Regions from separate parts of the Variovorax sp. 01N425 genome, predicted to be linked through region 1. Evidence: predicted binding sites of a transcription regulator. Region 1 holds the regulator's gene; the other holds the start of a gene.
What was found. The regulator LexA, encoded in region 1, represses DNA repair genes until DNA is damaged. The targets are predictions, from matches to a motif close to ACTGTATNNNNATACAGT.
Positions count from the first base shown of each region.

Region 1 (7,733 bases):
CGGTCGGCTTCATGCGCGAAAGATCCTCGAGCTTGACCAGACCGGTGGTTTCCTCGTTGAGCCGCAGATGCACCGACAGCACGTCGGCCGCGGCGAAGAACTCGTGGCGGTTCTGCGCCACCTGGAAGCCGTCGGAGCGTGCCTTGGCACAGCTTGCCTCGCGCCCCCAGATCACCACCTGCATGCCGAAGGCCTGTCCGTAGCGCGCCACCAGCTGGCCGATGCGGCCGTAGCCCCAGATGCAGAGCGTCTTGCCCTTGAGCACCGAGCCCAGCCCGAAATTGGGCGGCATGGAGGCCGACTTGAGCCCCGATTGCTGCCAGGCCCCGTGCTTGAGGTTGCTGATGTACTGCGGCAGGCGGCGCATGGCCGCCATGATCAGTGCCCAGGTCAGCTCGGCAGGCGCCTGCGGCGAGCCGGTGCCCTCGGCCACCGCCACGCCGCGCTCCGTGCAGGCCGTGACATCGATATGGCCGCCCACGCGCCCGGTCTGCGAAATGAGCTTGAGCTTGGGGAGCTTTTCGATCAGCTGGCGAGAGATGTGGGTGCGCTCGCGGATCAGCACGATCACGTCGGCATCCTTCAGCCGCACCGAGAGCTGCCCGATGCCCTTGACCGTGTTGGTGTAGACCTTGGCTGCATACGCGTCCAGCTTGGCGGCGCAGCGCAGCTTGCGCACGGCGTCCTGGTAATCGTCGAGGATCACAATGTTCATGGCGTGCCATTGTGCCTCGCAGCATTGGCATGGCGCGCGTGTGAACGTTTGGATACCCACCCCGGGTAGCGGTCACCGGGGGTGCACGGGTTCAGTGCAGCTGGGTGGAGCGGGGCGAGGGGCTGATGGCTTCCATCGCCTCGAGTGCCGCCAGCCGGTCGAGCTCGGCGCAGACATCGGCCATGCGGCCCGAGATCACCATGCGGTTGGTGCTGCGTTTGTCGCCTTGGCGGCCGTCGACCACCCGGATGACGCGCAGCGGCCGCACGGGCGCCGGCGCTGCGCTGGGCGCTGCCGCCTGCGCGCGGGCCGTGCAGGCCGGCCGGACCGCGACGTAGCGCAACCCGGCGGATGTGCCGGCGGCGTCGCGACGGGCCGGGCGGCGCGCTGGCAGCAGCCGGCTTGCAAGCGATTGCAGCGGCATCCACAAATCAGCGATGGCGAGGAGGGCGATTCCCATGTGAACTCCAAAAAAGTCTGAGGTTGAACACAGGCAGGATTTCTTTGAATGGACGCAACAGGGTGATGGCGACAAAGCGCCATACGCCCGCCACCTGTTGCGGCCGGATGGGGTGCAGGCCGCGCGGCCTACATCAGCATGGTGTTGCGGATGAGGCCCACCGCCAGGCCTTCGATCTCGAAGGGCTCGCCGGGCTGGACCACGATGGTCGGGTAGTCGGGGTTTTCAGCGTGCAGCTCGATGACCTGCTTGTTGCGCTTGAGGCGCTTGACCGTGACCTCGTCGCCCAGGCGTGCCACCACGATCTGGCCGTTGCGCGCCTCCTTGGTGGCCTGGACCGCGAGCAGGTCGCCGTCCATGATGCCGGCATCGCGCATGGACATGCCGCGCACCTTGAGCAGGTAGTCGGGCTGGCGCTGGAACAGCGTGTTCTCGACGTAGTAGGTCTGGTCGACGTGCTCTTGCGCGAGGATTGGCGAGCCCGCCGCCACACGGCCGATGAGGGGCAGCGCGAGCTGCGACATGCCGGGCAGCGAGAGGGAGAACTGGCCGCCTTCGCGGTGGCGCGACTCGTTGAGCGAACGCAGCGCGTCGCCCTTGAGCCGGATGCCGCGCGAAGTGCCGCTCACGAGTTCGATCACGCCCTTGCGGGCCAGGGCCTGCAGGTGCTCCTCGGCGGCATTGGCCGACTTGAAACCCAGCTCATTGGCGATTTCGGCCCGCGTAGGCGGCGCGCCGGTACGGGCGATGGCGCTCTGGATCAAGTCCAGGATCTGCTGCTGGCGGGCGGTAAGCTTCACGGCGAACTGCATATGTGGTTCCTTGCGGCACTGGCTGAATATCCAGTACCTGTATTTTTAACCAGTTTTTAAAAGTTGGCAACCCATGGTTAATTCCCTTTCCTCCGGCCTGCGGCGCATCGTGGTCCTGGGCACCGGCGGCACCATCGCAGGCCGGGCCGCGAGCGGTGCCGACAACATAGGCTACACCGCCGGAGAAGTGGGTGTGGCGGACCTGCTCGGCGGCATCGATGCGCCCGCAGGGCTGGCGCTCGTGGCGGAGCAGGTGGCGCAGCTCGACAGCAAGGACATGGCTTTCGACGTCTGGCTGCAGCTCGCCAGGCGCTGCGCCTCCTGGCTGGCCGAGGCCGACGTGGCGGGCGTGGTGATCACGCACGGCACCGACACCATCGAGGAAACGGCTTTCTTCCTCCAGGCGGTGCTTGCGGCCGGCAAGCCCGTGGTGCTGACCTGCGCCATGCGCCCGGCCAGTTCGCTTTCGCCCGACGGTCCGCAGAACCTGCGCGATGCCATCGCCGTGGCGGCCACGCCGGCGGCGCACGGCGTGACGGTGGTCTGCGCGGGTGCCATCCACGGCGCGCTCGATGTGCAGAAGGTGCACACCTACCGCCCCGACGCGTTTTCATCGGGCGATGCCGGGCCGGTCGGCTATGTGGAAGAGGGGGCAGTGCGGCGCCTGCGCGACTGGCCGCAGCCGATGGGCGCGGTCCCGAAAATTCCTGAGCCAAAGGCAGGCGCGGCGGTGCGCTGGCCCCGGGTCGAGATCGTCACCAGCCATGCGGGTGCAAGCGGCGCGCTCGTCGACCTGCTGCTGCAGGAGCGGGCATCGGGCGTTGCCGAGCCGGTTCGCGGGCTGGTCGTGGCCGCGACCGGCAATGGCACGGTGCACCATGCGCTGGAGGCTGCGGCGCTGCGGGCTCAGGATGCCGGCGTGGCGGTGCTGCGTGCCACCCGCTGCGCAAACGGACGCATCCTGCCGAAGTCCGGCGATCCGCTGCGGGACGCCGGTGCGCTCACGCCCGTCAAGGCGCGCATCGCGCTGATGCTGGAACTGATGGAAACGGTGGCCGCCTGAACGGCGGCCGCGCGCAGCCGACGAGATTCAGCTGCTGAGGGCCGCGAGTGCGCGCTGCTTGATCTCTTCGACGCTGCCCACGCCCTGGATGGCGCGGTACTTCGGCGCCGAGGCCGGATCGGCCTTGGCCCAGGCCGAGTAGTAGTCGACCAGCGGACGCGTCTGCTGGCTGTAGACCTCGAGCCGCTTGCGCACGGTTTCTTCCTCGTCGTCCTTGCGCTGGATCAGGTCTTCGCCCGTGATGTCGTCCTTGCCTTCGACCTTGGGCGGATTGAACTTGACGTGGTAGGTACGGCCCGACGCAGGATGCGAGCGGCGGCCGCTCATGCGTTCGATGATGTCGCTGAACGGCACGTCGATTTCGAGCACGTAGTCGAGCTTGACGCCGGCCGCCTTCATGGCGTCGGCCTGCGGAATGGTGCGCGGGAAGCCGTCGAACAGGAAACCGCCGGCGCAATCGGGCTGCGCGATGCGTTCCTTCACAAGGTTGATGATCAGGTCGTCGCTCACGAGCCCGCCGGACTCCATGACGGCCTTGGCCTGCTGCCCGAGCGGGGTGCCGGCCTTGACGGCGGCGCGCAGCATGTCGCCGGTCGAAATCTGAGGAATGCCGTATTTCTGGCAGATGAAGGCTGCTTGCGTGCCTTTGCCCGCCCCGGGCGCGCCCAGCAAAATTAGTCTCATGGTGTCCTCGGAGGGTTCTTCGATCTTGTGTCGCGCCCAGCGTCAGCCCGGGAGCGGGGCAAGGCGGAATTGCGTCGAGGATAGCATGCGACAGCGTGAAGAATTTCCGCTGCCGCCCTCGCAGCAGCGCACTTTTTCAGCGCGCCGGATCGGCGGCGAAGACCGCGCGCACGCGCTCGAGGTCTGCGGGAGTATCGACGCCAGGCCCCGGCGCGACATGGCTGACGTGCACCGCGATGCGATGCCCGTGCCACAGCGCGCGCAGTTGTTCGAGCGCTTCGGTGGCCTCGACGGGTGCGGGTGCCAGCGAAGGAAAGCTGCGCACGAAGCCGGCGCGGTAGCCATAGATGCCGATGTGCCGCAGCGGCGCCGGTGCGGGCAGCACGGAAGGCGGCGCACCGTTGGCGGAACCGTCGCGCCACCACGGAATGGGCGCGCGGCTGAAGTACAGCGCATTGCCCTGCGCATCGAGCACCGCCTTCACCACGTTCGGGTTCAGGAAGTCGTCGAGCGAGTCGATCTCGTGGGCCGCGGTGCTCATGGCGGCTTCCGGGTGGGCGGCCAGCGCGGAGGCCACGGCGTCGATGAGCGCAGGGTCGATCAGCGGCTCGTCGCCCTGGACATTGACGATGATGTCGCTGCCGTCCAGCCCCAGTTGCTCGCAGGCTTCGGCCAGGCGGTCGGAGCCGCTCGGGTGGTCCTGGCGGGTCAGGATGGCTTCCACGCCATGCCTTGCGCAGGCCTCGACGATGGCCGCGTCGTCGCCCGCCACCACCACGCGCGCGGCGCCGGATTGGCTGGCACGCCGGGCCACGCGCACCACCATGGGCAGGCCGGCAATGTCGGCCAGCGGCTTGTTGGGCAGCCGCGTCGAAGCCAGCCGGGCCGGCACCAGGACGGTGAAGCTCACAGCCCCAGCTCTTCGTCGGACAGGGTGCGGGCCTCGTTCTCGAGCAGCACGGGGATGCCGTCGCGCACCGGATAGGCCAGGCGTGCGCTGCGCGAGCAGAGCTCCTGCTTCTCCGGGTTCCAGGTCAGCGGGCCCTTGGTGACGGGGCAGACGAGCAGTTCAAGCAGCTTGGTATCCATCGAGCGATGATAGCTTTGCGTCGAGCGCCGCGAAGAATTCCGGCGAGGGTGCGAAGTCCAGCGGCACCGCCAGCGCGTCGGGGGCCCTGGGCCACAGCTTGACGGCATCTTTTTCGGTGCAGACGAGGCGCTGCCCGGTGCCGGCGGGGCGCTGCCAGCCTTCGAAATCGTAGTGGTCCGGCAGGGCGATCGTCTCGGCAAGCGTCAGCCCGCGTGCCCGCAGCATGCCGAAGAACGCTTCGGGCCGCGCAATGGCCGCCAGCGCGATCAGCGGTTCGCCGGCGAGAGCGTCGAGTGGCGTGCGTCTGCCGTCGCTCGCCACGGCGTCGCGCGCGAGCGAACGGGTGGCGGTGTAGCCGCCCTTGAAGGCGGGACGTTCCCCGCTGTGGAGCACCAGGTCGCACGGGCGCGGCCAGCGCTCGCGCAGCGGACCCGCGGGCAGCCGCCAGCCGTTGCCCACGCCGCGGTCGTCGAACACGCAGATCTCGATGTCGCGCGCCAGCGCCAGGTGCTGCAGCCCGTCGTCGCTCACGATGACCTGCGTGGCCGGGTGCCGGGCGAGCAGGGCGCGCGCGGCCTCGATGCGGCGCCGCGCCACGAACACCGGTACGCCGGTGGCGCGGCGAATCAGCAGCGGTTCATCGCCGACATCATGGGCGTTGCTCTCGGCGAGCACTTCGCGGCAGTCGCCGGTGCGGCGGCCGTAGCCGCGCGACACCACGCCAACCTGTAGCCCGCGGGCCTGCAGGTGCCGCACGACCGCCATCACGACCGGCGTCTTGCCCGCGCCGCCGGCAACCACGTTGCCAACCACGATCACCGGCACCGGGACGCGTTCGGTCGTGCGCCATCCCATCCGGTAGAGCCAGCGCCGCAGCCCGAAAAGCGCCGCGTAGAGCAGCGACAGGGGCCACAGCAGGCAAGCCAGCGCGCCGCGATGCAGCCAGGCGCGCTGCAGCCGCGAGGCCGGCACAGCGATCGGGCCGGTCGTGCCGATGGTGCTGCGGCCCTGCGACGGCACTCAGTGCCCTGCTTGCTGCGCCGAAGACTGGGCTGCGAACGTGATCTGCACCAGTCCCACGCGGCGAGCGGCTTCCATCACCGTGATCACAGCCTGGTGCGGGCTGCTGGCGTCGGCGCTGATGATGACCACGCTGTCCTTGCCGCCCGTGGCGGCCGCGCCCAGTGCGGCGGCCACGGTGTCCACGTTGCGGTCGGCCACCGGCTTCTTGTTGATCGAGTAGCGGCCGTCGGCGGAGACCGCCACGATCACCTCCTTGGGATAGTCGCGCTGCGAATCCACGTCCGCCGTCGGCAGCCGAAGCTGCATTTCGGTGAACTTGCTGTAGGTGGTCGACAGCATCAGGAAGATCAGGATGACCAGCAGCACGTCGATGAACGGGATCAGGTTGATCTCCGGCTCGTCGCGCGCACCGTGGCGAAACTGCATGCGGCCGCGGCTCATGGCAAGCCTCCGCGAGGCGGCGTGGCGCAGGCAGTTGCAAGCGATGCGAAGCCCATCATTTGCGCAATGCGTTCAAATGGCGCGCGAAGCGCTCGCCCGACAGTTCGAGGTTCAGCAGGTATTCGTCGACCCGGCTGCGGAAATAGCGCCAGAAGATCAGCGTCGGAATGGCCACGATCAGGCCGAAAGCCGTGTTGTACAGCGCAATCGAAATGCCGTGCGCCAACTGCGCGGGGTTCCCGGAGCCCACCGCGCCGCTGCCGGGCGACTGCGAGCCGAAGATCTCGATCATGCCGATGACCGTGCCCAACAGGCCGAGCAGCGGTGCCGCCGATGCAATGGTGGCCAGCGCCGGCAGGTAGCGTTCCAGCTTGTGCGCCACGGTGCGGCCCGAGGCCTCCATGGCGGCGCGCAGGTCGTCCTCGGTGCAGCGCGGATTGGCGTTGAGCGCCCGCAGGCCGGCGGCCAGCACCTGGCCGAGCATCGAATTGCGTTCGAGCTTGGTCACCACGTCGGGCCCCGGCACGGAACCGTGCGACACGGTGATGGCTTCGTCGAGCAGCTTGGGCGGCAGGACCCTCACGGTCTTGAGGCTTGTGAAACGTTCGATAACCAAGGCGAGCGCAATGATCGAACAGGCGAGCAATGGCCAAATCGGCCAGCCCGCGGCAACTATGATGGAAAACAAGGAATCCTCCGGCCCCGTAGACTGCAAATGCGCGGCGATTATCCACCGAGGCCACCATCGCCACGCGGCTTGTTTGCATGTCAGCGAAGACGCACAGATTCTGTGGATAACTTTGTGATTAACCCGCTGCGCAAGTTGTCCGGACCCGCATGGGACGGGCCTCCCGCTAGATCGATTGAATTTTGAGCAGTTCTTTTTCCAATGAAATCAACAGCTTGCACGACAAACCGTGCACCTGTTCCGTGCCCGGACCGCGGCACCAAGGCGGGGCAACCCACTGTGGAAGAGTGGCCGCCGGCCGCGCGGGTGTCCTGTGAACCTGCGTGACTCGAATCCAACGCCGGGCCCGCGGATCTGGGCTGTGGGCGCGCTGTGCCGGGCGGTGGCCGACGCGCTCGATGCGCGCTTCAACCCGGTCGCGGTGCGCGGCGAGATTTCCGGCTTCTCGCGCGCGTCGAGCGGACATTGTTACTTCGCGCTCAAGGATTCGTCCGGCCAGCTGCGCTGCGCGATGTTCCGGCGCGCCGCGGGCCTGCTCGATTTTTCGCCGCGCGACGGCGACCAGGTCGAAGTGCGCGGGCGGCTCGCGGTGTACGAACCGCGCGGCGACCTGCAACTGGTGGTCGAAAGCCTGCAGCGCGCCGGCCAGGGCGCGCTGTTCGAGCAATTCCTGCAGCGCAAGGCGCGGCTCGAGGCCGAAGGGCTCTTCGATCCGGAGCGCAAGCGGGCGCTGCCGGTCATGCCGCGCGCGGTCGGC
Region 1 is NZ_JBFTRJ010000020.1:111,019-118,751, forward strand. Features, by position in the region: gene AC1DSC_RS28625 (D-2-hydroxyacid dehydrogenase family protein) at 1-715, opposite strand, end outside; gene AC1DSC_RS28630 (hypothetical protein) at 807-1,175, opposite strand; gene lexA (transcriptional repressor LexA) at 1,304-1,987, opposite strand; gene AC1DSC_RS28640 (asparaginase) at 2,061-3,050, shown strand; gene adk (adenylate kinase) at 3,078-3,734, opposite strand; gene kdsB (3-deoxy-manno-octulosonate cytidylyltransferase) at 3,871-4,644, opposite strand; gene AC1DSC_RS28655 (Trm112 family protein) at 4,641-4,823, opposite strand; gene lpxK (tetraacyldisaccharide 4'-kinase) at 4,804-5,820, opposite strand; gene AC1DSC_RS28665 (ExbD/TolR family protein) at 5,845-6,273, opposite strand; gene AC1DSC_RS28670 (MotA/TolQ/ExbB proton channel family protein) at 6,344-6,976, opposite strand; gene xseA (exodeoxyribonuclease VII large subunit) at 7,290-7,733, shown strand, end outside.

Region 2 (7,733 bases), on a different contig from region 1:
GCCGTGGCCCGAGCGCGCCGTGGGCAGCGGCGCACGCAGCTCCCAGGTGTCGCGCGCGGGCAGGTAGACGTGGTGCAGGTCGGTGTTGTATTCGAAGGTGTTGAAGCGCCCGCCGATCACGTGGATCTGGCCGCCGTGCGCCACGCAGCCCACGTGGTCGCGCGCACCGGGCAGCGGCTTGGCGGAGGACCAGCGGTCCGCCTTGGGGTCGTAGACCTCGTGCCAGCCCACGCTCGCGCGTTCGGCCGCAGGCTCGGAGGCGCCGCCGATCAGGTGCAGCACGCCGCCCTGCATCACCGCGGCCGCGGCGCCGCGCGGTCGCGGCAGCGGCGCGATGGCGCTCCAGCGGTTGGCTGCGATCTCGTACACGTAGGCGTTGGTGTCGGAGCGGCGGTTCTGCTCGACGAACCCGCCCAGGGCGTAGATCCGGTCGCCATCGGCCGCCACCGCCACGTGGTTGGCGCCGCGCGGCAGCGGTGCGCCGTCGAGCCAGCCGTCGGCCTTGGGGTCGTAGATGTGGTGGTAGTCGCGGTTGACCGCGCCCTCGCCATAGCCGCCGACCACGTGCATCCGCCCTTGCGCCGCAGTGGCCCAGGCCATCTCGCTGCGCGGAATGGGCAAGGCCGCGCGCTGCTCCCAGCGCCCCTGCGGGCCGGCCGGTGCGGGGCTGTCGGTGACGCGCTGTGCTTCCTGCTCGGGCGTCATGTGGTGCGGAACGCCGCCCTGCAGCCGCGCATAGGGCTCCTTCGACGAAGGCGCCGGCGGCAGCGTGTCGTGGGTGGCCGCGTGCTGCGCGCGCGCGGCCCCGGCCACCGCACAGGCGGCGGTCGCAAGGACGAAGCTTCGGCGGTGCATGAAGAAGGGCTCCTTCATCGGCGGGGAAAGGCGGGGCGGGCCATCAGGACACCGGAGCGTCCGGGCCGCTGTCCGGCACCGCCGATGGCTCGGGCGCATCGGGCATGGCCGGCATGGCGCCCGGCGAATCGGGCGGCATGTTGCCGCGGCCCAGGGCACCGCCCTTGGGCACCGTGAGTTCCATGCGGATGCGCCCCGGCGCCTTGCCGCCGCGCGCGCCGCCGCCCGCCATGGCCGAGCCCCCGGCCGACGGCTTGAGGTAGGCGTAGAGCTGCAGCACGGTCTGCACGTAGTTCTGCGTTTCCTTGTAGTTGGGGATCTTGTTGCCCGCGCGCTGCACCGCGCCCTCGCCCGCGTTGTAGGCAGCGAGCGCCAGCTCGATCTGGCCCGGGAACATGGCGATCAGGTCGCGCAGGTAGCGCGAGCCCGCGGCAATGTTGATGCGCGGGTCGAACAGCTTCTTCTCGATGGTGCTGCGCTTGTCGGCTGCGACGCCGTAGCGCTGCGCGGTGGCCGGCATGAGTTGCATGAGCCCCATCGCGCCCTTGGGCGAAACGGCCTGGGCATCGAAGCCCGATTCGGTGGCGATCAGTGCCTGCAGCAGTTCGTAGTCGATCGAATGCTTGTTCGACGCATCGCGCAGCGCGGCCTTGGCGGTCTTGTAGCTTGGCGAGGCTTCGAACAGCGCCAGCAGGGTTTGCGAGGCCTGCGGCACCTTTCCATCGAGCTTGCGCCCGCCGCGCGCGAACGGCGCCAGGCCCTGCGCGGTGTCGAAGCTCTGGCCGCGGCGAAAGAAGACCTGGTAGCGCTCGTCGATCTTTTCCGACGCGAAGTGCGCCACGCCCTTGCTGTCGATGTAGCCGTAGACGTCAGCGGCGTGCGCGAGCCCCTGCTGCGCGCACAGCAGCAGGGCCAGGAGCAACGGACGCATGAAATCTGGAATTTTCACGAGGGTGGTCAAACATCGATGTCGACATCGTCGGCGCGCAGTTCCATCAGTTCGCGCCGGGCGGCTGCCTCGCCCTTGCCCATGAGCTTGGTGATCTCGCCCTGGGTGGAGCTGAAGTCGAAGCGCCCCAATTGCACCTTCATCAGGCGTCGGGTATCGGGATTGAGCGTGGTTTCCCACAATTGTTCCGCGCTCATTTCGCCCAGGCCCTTGAAGCGGCTGATGCTCCAGGCGCCTTCGCGCACGCCATCTTTACGCAATTTGTCGAGCGTGGCCGTGAGTTCGCCCTCGTCGAGCGCATAGACCTTGGAGGCCGGCTTCTTGCCGCGCGCAGGCGCATCGACGCGGAACAGCGGCGGCTTTGCGACATACACGTGGCCGGCTTCGATGAGTTTCGGAAAGTGGCGGAAGAACAGCGTGAGCAGCAGCACCTGGATGTGCGAGCCGTCCACGTCGGCATCCGAGAGGATGCAGATCTTGCCGTAGCGCAGGCCGCTCATGTCGGGCGAATCGGTGGGGCCGTGCGGATCGACGCCCACGGCCACCGAGATGTCGTGGATTTCGGTGTTGGCGAACAGCCGGTCGCGCTCCACTTCCCAGGTGTTGAGCACCTTGCCGCGCAGCGGCAGGATGGCCTGGCTTTCCTTGTCGCGGCCCATCTTGGCGCTGCCGCCGGCGGAGTCGCCCTCGACCAGGAAGACTTCGTTGTGGCTGATGTCCTTGCTCTCGCAATCGGTCAGCTTGCCGGGCAGCACGGCCACGCCGGAGCCCTTGCGCTTCTCGACCTTCTGGCCGGCGCGCTGGCGCGTCTGCGCGGCCTTGATGGCCAGCTCGGCAAGCCTGCGGCCGTAGTCGACGTGCTGGTTGAGCCAGAGCTCGAGCGCCGGTCGCACGAAGCTCGACACCAGGCGCACGGCATCGCGCGAATTGAGGCGTTCCTTGATCTGGCCCTGGAACTGGGGGTCGAGCACCTTGGCGCTCAGCACGTACGAGGCGCGTGCGAACACGTCCTCGGGCAGCAGCTTCACGCCCTTGGGCAGCAGCGAGTGCAGCTCGATGAAGCCCTTCACCGCGGTGAACAGGCCGTCGCGCAGGCCGCTCTCGTGCGTGCCGCCGGCGCTGGTGGGAATCAGGTTGACGTAGCTCTCGCGCACCGGCTGGCCGTCTTCGGTGAAGGCCACGCACCAGTCGGCGCCCTCGCCCTCGGCGAAGTTGTCGGCGTTCTTGTCGGCGTGGCCGCTGCCTTCGAACAGCGGGATCACGGGGTCGCCGTTGAGCGTCTGCATCAGGTAGTCGCTCAGGCCGCCCTTGTAGAGCCACTGCTGGGTTTCCTTGGTCTTCTCGACCGTGAGCGTGACGCTCACGCCCGGCATCAGCACGGCCTTGCTGCGCAAGAGGTGGGTGAGCTCGGCCATCGGCAGCGCGGCGGTCTCGAAATACTTGGCGTCGGGCCAGGCGCGCACGGTGGTGCCCTGCTTGCGCTCGCCGGCTTCGAGCTTGCGCACCTGCAGCGGCTCGATCACGTCGCCGCCGCTGAAGGCCAGCCTGGCGACCGAGCCTTCGCGGTGGGTCGTGACTTCGAGCCGCTTCGACAGCGCGTTGGTCACCGACACGCCCACGCCGTGCAGGCCGCCCGAGAAGCTGTAGGCGCCGCCCGAGCCCTTGTCGAACTTGCCGCCGGCGTGCAGCCGGGTGTAGACCAGTTCGACCACGGGGGCTTTTTCTTCAGGATGCAGGCCGAAGGGAATGCCGCGGCCGTCGTCCTCGACGCTGACCGAGTTGTCGGCATGCAGCGTGACCTTGATCTTCTTGCCGTGGCCCGCCAGCGCCTCGTCGGCGGCGTTGTCGAGCACTTCCTGGATGACGTGCAGCGGGTTGTCGGTCCGGGTGTACATGCCCGGGCGCTGCTTCACGGGCTCCAGGCCCTTGAGCACGCGGATGGAGCCTTCCGAGTACCCGGAGGACGCGGACGATGAACTGGGGGGAGTCTTGGGGGGAGTCGCCATGGGGGCGGATTGTAGTCAGTCGCCGCCAAACAACTGGATACCCATACAGGCACGCGGCGCGTTCACGGCAGGGCGCGGGCTTTGATGCCTGTTGCGCATCAAAGCCGGCGCCACAAATCATCAATGGCCTTGGCCGCCAGCGCACCTGCCAAAGTGGCCAGTCGCTACATTCGACGCCATGCAAGCCTCTTCTCCCACTCTCTCGATCAAGCAGGTGCTGATCTGCGGCGCCATGATCGTCACGCTCTCCATGGGCATCCGCCACGGCTTCGGCCTCTGGCTGCAGCCGATCACGCAGGCGCAGGACTGGAGCCGCCAGACCTTCTCGTTCGCGCTGGCCGTGCAGAACCTGTCGTGGGGCATCTTCGGCGTGTTCGCGGGCATGGTGGCGGATCGCTTCGGCGCCTTCCGGGTGCTGATCGCCGGCACGGCCTTCTATGCGCTGGGCCTGCTGGGCATGGCGTATTCGCCCACGCCGCTGCTGTTCACGCTGAGCGCCGGCGTGCTGATCGGCGCGGCGCAAGCCGGCACCACCTATGCGGTCGTCTACGGCGTGATCGGGCGCCAGATCCCGGCCGAGCGGCGCTCCTGGGCCATGGGCGTGGCGGCGGCGGCCGGCTCCTTCGGGCAGTTCCTTTTGGCGCCGATCGAGGGGCTCTTGATCAGGCAGCTGGGCTGGCAGAGCGCGCTTGCGGCGGTGGCGATGCTGGCGCTGGTGATCATGCCGCTGGCCTTCGGCCTGCGCGAACCGCAGCGCGGCGCGCTCGCCGGGCACCGTGACCAGTCGGTGCTGCAGGCGGTGGGCGAGGCCTTCCGCTACCCGAGCTTCGGGCTGCTGATGGCGGGGTATTTCGTCTGCGGCTTCCAGCTCGCCTTCATCGGCATCCACATGCCGACCTACCTGCGCGACCAGCGCCTGCCAGCCGAGGTGGCGGGCTACGCGCTGGCGCTGATCGGGCTCTTCAACGTGTTCGGCACCTACACGGTCGGGCTGCTGGGCCAGAAGCTGGCCAAGCGCAAGATCCTGGCGGCCATCTACTTTGCGCGGGCGGTCTCGATCGCGCTGTTCCTCCTGGCGCCCATTTCGCCGCTCAGCGTGTACGTGTTCTCGGCGGCCATGGGCTTTCTCTGGCTGTCGACGGTACCCGCCACCAACGCGATCATCGCGGGCATCTTCGGCGTGGCGCACCTGTCGATGCTCAGCGGCTTCGTGTTCCTGAGCCACCAGGTCGGCTCGTTCATCGGCGTCTGGCTGGGCGGCTACCTGTACGACACCACGGGCAGCTACGACATCGTCTGGTACATCGCGATCGCGCTGGGCGTGTTCGCGGCGCTGATCAACCTGCCGGTGAAGGAAAGCGCCATCGCGCGCGGCGGCCGGCCGGCCGCCATGCCCGGCTGACCCTGGCCGTGGACAATGGCCCCATGACTCCGCAGATGCGCCACCGCCTCGTGCACGCCGGCTGGCTGGCCGCCGCGCTGGCGGCGCTGGGCGGCGTCTTTGCGCTCTACGTGCACCCGGATTTCCTGGTCACGCTGGTCGACCAGGTCTGGTCTTGTTTCTGATTGCTATGAAAGATGTAGCGCCTTCGCATGGCGGACCGGAGCCGTCGGGATGGATCGTGCGGTGGTCGCACCTGCTCGCCCCTGGGGCCACCGTGCTCGACGTGGCCTGCGGCCATGGGCGGCACATGCGGTGGTTCGCGGCGCGCGGGCATGCGGCGACGGGCGTGGACCGCTCGGCGGAAGCCGCCGAGGCCGCGGGCGCCTTCGGCCGCGTGCTGGTCGCCGACATCGAGGCCGGCCCCTGGCCGTTCGCGGGCCAGGCCTTCGGCGCGGTGGTCGTCACCAACTACCTGTGGCGCCCGCGCATGGCGGACATCGTGGCCGCGGTCGCCCCCGGCGGCGTGCTTCTGTACGAAACCTTCGCGGCCGGCAACGAGACGGTGGGCAAGCCCTCGCGCCCCGACTTCCTGCTGCAGCCCGGCGAACTGCTGGCCGCATGCAAGGATTTGCGCGTGGTGGCCTACGAGGACGGCTTTGTTGCCGAACCGGCGCGCTTCGTGCAGCGCATCGCGGCCATCCGCGCCGGCAATGCCGACGCCGGCCAGCCCCCGCGCCATCTGCTGCAGGGAAACTGAGCCCGCCGGGGCGGCCGTTTCCGGGAATGCCGGAGTCAGTAGAATCGGCGCTTTCGTCCACCCGACAGAGAGATTCCCCTTGGAGCAACTGACAGGCAGCATCGTCGCTCTCGCCACGCCGATGCACGACGACGGCAGTGTCGACTACCCCGCCCTTCGCCGGCTGATCGACTGGCACATCGACGAAGGCACCGATTGCCTCGGCGTGGTCGGCACCACCGGCGAATCGCCCACGGTCGACGTGGAAGAGCATTGCGAGATCATCCGCGTGGCGGTCGAGCAGGCCAAGGGCCGCGTGCCCGTGATGGCCGGCTGCGGCGCCAACTCGACCAAGGAAGCCATCGAGCTCGCCAAGTTCGCCAAGGGCGTGGGCGCCGATTCGCAGCTGCAGGTCGTGCCCTACTACAACAAGCCGACGCAGGAAGGCCAGTACCAGCACTTCAAGGCCATCGCCGAAGCCGTGGGCGACCTGCCCACCGTGCTGTACAACGTGCCGGGCCGCACCGTGGCCGATATGGCGCACGACACCGTGCTGCGCCTCGCGCAGGTGCCGGGCATCATCGGCATCAAGGAAGCCACCGGCAACATCGAGCGCGCGCAGTGGCTCATCCGCGACCTGCCCAAGAACTTTGCCGTCTATTCGGGCGACGACCCCACTGCAGTCGCCCTCATGCTCTGCGGCGGCCAGGGCAACATCAGCGTCACGGCCAACATCGCGCCGCGCAAGATGCACGAGCTGTGCGTGGCGGCCATCGCAGGCGATGTACGCCGCGCGATGCAGATCCAGTTCGAGCTGATGCCGCTGCACCGCCACCTGTTCGTGGAGCCCAACCCGATCCCGCTGAAGTGGGCCATGTCCAGGCTCGGGCTGTGCGGCGGCGCATTGCGGCTGCCGCTCACCGAGCTGGCGGAAACGAACCGGCCCGTGGTCGAGGCTGCCTTGCGCGCCACCGGCCTGCTCAAGGGCTGACCCTCCCCGCTTTTCTTCCCGACACCTCCCATCGCTTTCCCCTGCCGCATCGAGGTTACGCAACCTTTTGCCTGAACCGTGCTCAGAGAGTGCGGGCAAAGCGGCCCACAGATTGACCGAACCCATTCCAACAAGGAAGACGACGTTGAAGAACCTTTCGCACATTTCGCGAGCTGCATTGCTGGCCACCCTCGTTGTCAGCCTCGCCGCCTGCTCCGTTCTCGAGAGCGACAAGATCGACTACAAGAGCGCCGGCAAGGCCCCGACGCTCGAAGTCCCGCCCGACCTGTCGCAGCTCTCGCGCGAGAACCGCTATGCGGTGCCGGGCGGTGCGGTCACGGCCAACGCCTACCAGGCCGGTGCCGCCAATGCGCCGGGCATTCCCACCGCGGTGGCCAACATCGGCGACGTGCGCATGGAGCGCTCGGGCACGCAGCGCTGGATCGTCATCAACCGCTCGCCCGACCAGCTCTGGGATCCGGTGAAGGACTTCTGGCAGGAAAGCGGCTTCCTCCTGACCACCGAGCAGCGCAACCTCGGCATCATGGAAACCGACTGGGCCGAGAACCGCGCCAAGCTGCCGCAGGACATCATCCGCGGCACGCTGGGCAAGCTGGTCGACTCGGTCTACTCGACCGGCGAGCTCGACCGCTTCCGCACGCGCCTGGAGCGCACGCCCACGGGCACCGAGATCTTCATCAGCCACCGCGGCATGCAGGAGGTCTACAACAACAGCCGCCAGGACCAGACCGTGTGGCAGCCGCGTCCGAGCGATCCTGAGCTCGAGACCGAGTTCCTGCGCCGCCTGATGG
Region 2 is NZ_JBFTRJ010000012.1:169,876-177,608, forward strand. Features, by position in the region: gene AC1DSC_RS22095 (Kelch repeat-containing protein) at 1-855, opposite strand, end outside; gene AC1DSC_RS22100 (lytic transglycosylase domain-containing protein) at 899-1,786, opposite strand; gene AC1DSC_RS22105 (DNA topoisomerase IV subunit B) at 1,813-3,810, opposite strand; gene AC1DSC_RS22110 (MFS transporter) at 3,989-5,212, shown strand; gene AC1DSC_RS22115 (hypothetical protein) at 5,236-5,376, shown strand; gene AC1DSC_RS22120 (class I SAM-dependent methyltransferase) at 5,382-5,951, shown strand; gene dapA (4-hydroxy-tetrahydrodipicolinate synthase) at 5,995-6,921, shown strand; gene bamC (outer membrane protein assembly factor BamC) at 7,067-7,733, shown strand, end outside.
Region 2: AC1DSC_RS22105 (DNA topoisomerase IV subunit B) is a predicted target of LexA. The motif match lies at 3,843-3,860, and genes of this name have one in related genera.